One region of the Cytobacillus sp. FSL W8-0315 genome, then DNA from elsewhere that is predicted to be linked to it. Evidence: predicted binding sites of a transcription regulator. Region 1 holds the regulator's gene; the other holds the start of a gene.
The links. The regulator CtsR, encoded in region 1, represses protease genes until heat stress. The targets are predictions, from matches to a motif close to ATGGTCAATAAAGGTCAAACA.

Region 1 (3,423 bases):
GCCTTCGCCCTCGCGGATCAGGCCAAGCAGGATATGCTCTGTTCCTACATAAGAATGGCCAAGCTTTCTTGCTTCGTCCATGGAAAGTTCAATAACTTTCTTGGCACGCGGTGTATAGTGAATGGTCTGGGAAGCATCCTGCCCCCTGCCGATTAAATTCTCAACCTCTTTTTGGATCTTATCAGAGCCGAGGCCTAAAGCATACAAAGCTTTTGCAGCAATGCCTTCACCTTCGCGTACAAGCCCCAGCAGAATATGCTCTGTTCCGATGTTGTTATGTCCTAAACGGATTGCTTCCTCCTGTGCTAAAGCCAATACTTTTTGAGCTCTTTCCGTAAATCGTCCGAACATCATATTTTCATCCTCCCAACTCTTGATCTTCCATTTTTAATCTTTCCCTGATTAATGAAGCCCTGCGGATATCGCGTTCATGCGGTCTCAGCGGCCCGCCTGCATATTGCTGCAGGAATCCGGGCTGTGTCAGGATCATCAGCTCATTCAATATATTTTTTGATATGTTTTTAATGTACTTCATATCAATCCCCAGGCGAACATCAGACAAGCATTGTGCTGCTTCCTTTGATTCAATGATCCGGCTATTTGATAAAATGCCATAAGAGCGGAAGACTCTGTCTTCTAATTGTATGTTAGAAGTCTTTGCTAATGCTTCCCTTGCCGATCTTTCCTGAGAAATCAGCTGGCTGACAACGCTTTTCAGATCCTCTGCGATATCCTCTTCTGATTTTCCGAGAGTGATCTGATTTGAAACTTGAAAGATGTTACCTAAAGCTTCGCTGCCCTCCCCGTAAATTCCTCTAACAACTAAACCAAGCTGGTTAATTGCCGGAATAATCCGGTTCATTTGCTGTGTGAGAACGAGGCCCGGCAAATGCATCATAACCGATGCCCTGAGCCCTGTACCTACATTTGTGGGACAGCTTGTTAAAAAGCCAATATTTTCATCAAATGCATAATCGGCTTCTTCCTCCAGCCAATCATCAATTTCATTCGCCATACTTAAGGCTTCAGAAAGCTGAAACCCCGGAAACAGGCATTGAATCCTTATATGGTCTTCTTCATTAATCATGATGCTGACTTCTTCATTTTCAGAAAGAAGGCAGGCACCATAAGTTGAATTCTCAGCAAGATGGGGACTGATCAGATGCTTTTCCATCAGCACTCTTTTTTGAAGAGGCTGAAGGCGATCCATTAATAAAAGCTCCATTTCCCCAAGTTTCGAAAAAGAAGAATGCTCCACCCTCGCCTTTATTTTTTCAATGACTGCTTCTGCTTCTTCATTTGAAAATAAAGTGGGGAATTTATATTGCTTTATATTGCGGGCAAGCCTGATTCGTGAACTTAATACAATATCGGAATCAGGACCTTCCGCACTCATCCAGGAGCTAATAGCTTGATTCATGAAACGTTCCAGCGACAAGCTTACTCCCCTCCCTTTTGATCGGCATTGAGCTGCTTTTCCAATTTCCTTATTTCGTCCCTCAATTCTGCCGCTCTTTCAAACTCTTCTTTGGCAATCATTTCTTTTAAATTGTTTTTTAAATCATCAATATTCCTTCGCAAGTGAATGGTTCCCCCGATTCGCGCAGGAATTTTTCCGCTGTGTGAGAAATTCCCGCTGTGTAGCCTTCTAAGAATTGGGTTCAATTGATCTTTAAAGGTCTCATAGCAGTTGGCGCATCCAAAGCGGCCTACTTTAATAAACTGCTGAAAGGTGAGGGAACATTGCTCACACTGCAGGACTTTCTCCTGCTGAAAAGCATCCTGGCCCGATTCCTGAAAGGCAGGCTGAATATTCAGAAGACCAGCAAGCAAGTTGTTTATTGAAAAACCAGACCCGCTGCCCAGCATAAACATTTCACCTTTTTCCTGTGCGCATTTCTCGCAAAGATGAAACTCTGCTTTCTCGCCATTTACAACCTTTGTAAAGTGCAGCGTGGCCGGCCTTTGGTTACATTCCTGACAAATCATGACGTCACCTCTCCAGCTCACTACTATTTATATTTCAAAGTGGTTAACATTGCCTTAAGCATTCTTGCCCTCAGCTCATCCCTGAATGGAAGATCAATATACAGAACAGAGCGGTCTATAACACTAAGCATTATTTTAGCTTCCCTATGTGTTATAATCTCTTCTTCTACCAGACGGTAAATGACATTCTCTGCACTGCTCTGGGCAATCCTGCTTTGAACCAATGAAATTAACTGGTCAATTAAATCAGCATGGTCATAGGACTGGACTTTCATAATCCGGATGAAGCCCCCGCCTCCCCGCTTACTTTCTACTGCATAGCCTTTCTCAATCGTGAAACGGGTGTTGATCACATAATTGATCTGAGAAGGAACACACTGGAACTTATCAGCAATTTCACTTCTTTTAATTTCCACGATTTCCCTTTCGCTCTTCTCTAAAACCTGTTTTAGATAATTTTCAATTATGTCGGATATATTCCTCACCAGGCCTCCCCCTATCTGACTTTGACTATATTTGACATTAATTATACATGATTTATGTAATTTCTTGCAATTGGCGGGTATTAATAATTTTCCCCCATTTTTTGACTTCCCAAACCTGAAAATGGAAGTTAATGTCGATAACAATATATTTTTGATTGGGCGGGTTTGTGCTTGGATGGGAGAAGTTTTTTTGGAGGCTGGGAAGTGTTTTGCGCTTGATTGCCAGATGGACAGATGATATGGTTAGCTGTCCTGGCTTGATGTTCGGTCGGAATAGAGAGATGGAATCCTGCAGAATGGCTGAATGAACCTGCTGAATGCCCTGATTCTGGATTCTATGAAGCTGCGATGCAGTTAGCGATACTTTTATCTAGCATGAATTGAGCTTTATGAAGTAAACTCACATTTAGCCCAATTTCCCACTAAAAAGCAGAGTCCAAATAAGAAATTTGTATTCAATAAATCTCCAGACATACAAAAAAGAGCACCCATCAGGTGCTCTTTCATATGCCCGGCAGCGTCCTACTCTCACAGGGGGACAGCCCCCAACTACCATCGGCGCTGAGAAGCTTAACTTCCGTGTTCGGTATGGGAACGGGTGTGACCTTCTCGCTATCGCCACCGGACTATTTGGTTGAAGAAACTTCGTTCCCTCAAAACTAGATAATGTATGAAGAAGTATTTGCCGAGTATTCACCAATGACTTGGTTAAGTCCTCGATCGATTAGTATCAGTCAGCTCCACATGTCGCCACGCTTCCACCTCTGACCTATCAACCTGATCATCTTTCAGGGATCTTACTAGCTTGACGCTATGGGAAATCTCATCTCGAGGGGGGCTTCATGCTTAGATGCTTTCAGCACTTATCCCTTCCGCACATAGCTACCCAGCGATGCCTTTGGCAAGACAACTGGTACACCAGCGGTGCGTCCATCCCGGTCCTCTCGTA
Region 2 (3,423 bases), 3.9 Mb from region 1:
GCCCTTGCCCTAAGGACAGCATCTGACACAAGCTGGACAGCTTCATCCTGGCCAATCACTCTTTCGTGAAGAATGCTTTCAAGACGAAGCAGCTTTTCGCGTTCTCCTTCAACAAGTTTAACTACTGGAATACCTGTCCACCTTGCCACAATGCCGGCAATTTCTTCTTCTGTTACTTCCTCTCTCAGCAGCCTTTCCCCTTGATTCTCGTTAACAGCACTTTCAAGATCTTTCAACTCCCTTTCCAAAGAAGGGATTCTTCCATGGCGCAGTTCTGCAGCTTTATTCAAGTCATAATTATTTTCTGCTTCTTCCAGTTCACGGCGTATTTTCTCAAGCTGCTCCCGTTTTTCCTGAACTTTCTGGATTCCTTCTTTTTCAAGCTGCCATTTTGCTTTCATGCTGTTAGCCTGGTCTTTTAATTCAGCCAGTTCCTTTTGCAGGTCTGCAAGCCTCTGCTTGCTTCCTTCATCACTCTCTTTTCGTAAAGCTGCTTCTTCTATCTCAAGCTGCATGACTCTTCTTGTAACTTCATCCAACTCCGATGGCATTGAATCGATTTCCGTCCTGATCATGGCACAAGCTTCGTCAACCAGGTCAATCGCTTTATCAGGAAGGAACCGGTCAGTAATATATCTGTCTGACAAGGTTGCGGCAGCCACTATAGCCCGATCGTGGATATTGACTCCATGATGGATTTCAAAGCGCTCCTTCAGCCCTCTGAGAATTGAGATTGTATCCTCTACATCCGGCTCCTGCACTAATACCTGCTGAAAACGCCGTTCCAGGGCTGGATCCTTTTCGATATATTTGCGGTGTTCCTCAAGAGTGGTAGCTCCTATACAGTGCAATTCACCTCTTGCAAGCATAGGCTTCAGCATATTCCCTGCATCCATTGCTCCTTCTGTCTTGCCCGCTCCAACAATGGTATGAAGTTCATCAATAAAAAGAAGAATTCTGCCTTCGCTTTTCTTAACCTCATTTAATACAGCTTTCAGTCTTTCCTCGAATTCCCCCCGGAATTTGGCTCCAGCAATTAAAGCGCTCATATCAAGGGCAAAAATGGTTTTATCCTTAAGGCCCTCAGGCACATCTTTACGTACTATTCTTTGTGCCAATCCTTCGACAATAGCTGTCTTTCCTACCCCAGGTTCGCCTATTAAAACTGGATTATTTTTGGTTTTCCTTGAAAGGATGCGAATGACATGCCTGATTTCACTATCCCGGCCAATTACAGGATCAACTTTCCCCTGTTTCACCTCTGCAACAAGATCTCTTCCATATTTTTTTAAAGCCTCATATGTTGATTCCGGATTTTGCGATGTCACCCTCTGATTCCCCCTAATCTCCTTAATCGCCTGCTCCACTTTTTCTTTATTGATTCCGTAAGCCTTTAAAACTGCTGCCGTTTCGGTTTCCGCTGCTGCAGCAGCCATGAAAACATGCTCAACTGACATGAATTCATCCTGATAGATCTTCATATAATTTTCTGCTTCCGCCAGCAGCCGCTGCAGCTTACCGGATATATACAATTTTCCTTGATCCATTCCTGAACCGGACACCTGCGGTTTTTTCCTCAGTGCTTCCTTCATTTTATTATTAAAAGAATTAGCCGGAATCTGCATTTTTGACAGTAATAATGATATCAGGCTGTTTTCCTGTCCCGTTAAAGCCAGGAATAAATGTGCTTCATCCACTTCCTGATGCTGCTCGCGTATTGCTATGGACTGTGCATTTAATAACCCTTCCTGAAGCCGCTCTGTCATCCGATTTAAATCCACTGTGCAACCTCCTATTTGACCTTTTTTGACCTTTAATTTTATTATAATCCAATCTTTTCATATGTAAAGTTTCCAGCAGTTTATTCTCAGTCTAAAAAGCCATCCGCAATTGGGATGGCTACTTTGTTTATGCTATTTCCCCATCTTCTTTATCATTAATCAAAATCAAGGCTTTCTTTTATACGTCCAAAGCCGGTTATGATTGGATGTTTCCGGAAATTGATCCCCGGCTCTCATTTTAAGCATTTGAGGATTATTGACGTTACTTCCCGTTTCGCCAATTTCTATATAAATTCCATTATTAGGCGCTTTCTGGCCAGGCTTGAATTGTCTGTTTTGCCCCATGCTGAATACCTCCTTTAATCGTAAATCACTTATTATTATTTCCACTCTTGCATCTCTCATGAGGGAAACTATTGGCATCGCACAAAAGCAATGAAAAGGATATCACTTTACTCTGATGCCTTTTTTATAGTTAAATGGGTGGTATGAGATTTGATTATGGAGGATTTACTTGTGACTGATTTTCTAACATTGCTTAAATACTTGTTTTTGGGATTATTTCAGGGATTTACAGAGCCTATTCCCATTTCATCGAGCGGGCATCTGGAGATTGCCCAGCATTTTTTCGGGCTTGACATCAAAGGCCTTAGCTTTGCCCTCCTTGTAAATACAGCCTCATTATTAGCTGTGCTGCTTATATACAGGGAAGATATTATGAGACTCATCCGAAACGGCCTTGCATACATTACAACCAAAGATAAACAGGCGGAATCAGACTTTCGATTTATCATTTACTTGATTATTGGAACCATTCCTGCAGGTGTCATCGGCATTTTGCTCGAGGATTTTATCGATATGCACCTTGCAAATATAAAAACAGTTGGGATTACTCTTATCGTGACAGGACTTGCACTGTGGCTGATCCGCAATTTACGCGGACGGAAAAATGATGCTGAATTATCTTATAAGGATGCAATTATTGTAGGACTTGCACAGGCAGTTGCCCTGATACCGGGAATCAGCCGTTCCGGTGCCACTATTGTAGCGGCAATGGGGCTGGGGATGAAACAGGAAACAGCTCTAAGGTTCTCTTTCCTTTTATATATCCCCGTAAGCGCCGGCGGAATGATTCTTGGTTTTAATGACATTTTAACGGATCCCAATTTATCTGAATATGCGATTCCCTATACAATTGCCTTTGTTGCTTCACTAGTTGCATCTTACTTCTCTTTAGTATGGTTTATGAATATTATGGCTAAAGGAAACCTGAAGTATTTTGCGATTTATTGTTTTATTGTTGGACCGCTGGTTTATTTCCTATCTTAATGAAAAAGCCTTCTCTGTGCTGAGAAGGCTTTTTCATTATAATATCTCTGAAAGAATGGCTTTTTGAACATGAAGCCTGTTCCCAGCCTGCTGAAAGACAGCGGAATTATTTCCATCAATGACCTCCGCTGTAACTTCCTCACCGCGATGGGCAGGCAGGCAATGCAAAAAGACGTAATCTTTTTTGGCTTTTTGGACAAGATATTCATTAACCTGATAATCAGCAAAGTCTTTCAGCCTCTGTTCATTCTCATCTTCCTGTCCCATGCTCGTCCAGACATCTGTATAGATGGCATCGGCATTAGCAACCGCT

Region 2: a site for CtsR is predicted at 1,794-1,814, ahead of clpB (ATP-dependent chaperone ClpB). Genes of this name have one in related genera too.

What each region holds. Positions count from the first base shown of each region.
Region 1 is NZ_JBBOOC010000001.1:613,664-617,086, forward strand. It holds gene clpC (ATP-dependent protease ATP-binding subunit ClpC) at 1-354, opposite strand, end outside; gene MKY20_RS03400 (protein arginine kinase) at 359-1,438, opposite strand; gene MKY20_RS03405 (UvrB/UvrC motif-containing protein) at 1,441-1,989, opposite strand; gene MKY20_RS03410 (CtsR family transcriptional regulator) at 2,013-2,474, opposite strand; rRNA gene rrf (5S ribosomal RNA) at 2,984-3,100, opposite strand; rRNA gene MKY20_RS03420 (23S ribosomal RNA) at 3,179-3,423, opposite strand, start outside.
Region 2 is NZ_JBBOOC010000001.1:4,524,414-4,527,836, forward strand. It holds gene clpB (ATP-dependent chaperone ClpB) at 1-1,781, opposite strand, end outside; gene MKY20_RS23190 (YjzC family protein) at 1,947-2,126, opposite strand; gene MKY20_RS23195 (undecaprenyl-diphosphate phosphatase) at 2,298-3,110, shown strand; gene argF (ornithine carbamoyltransferase) at 3,147-3,423, opposite strand, start outside.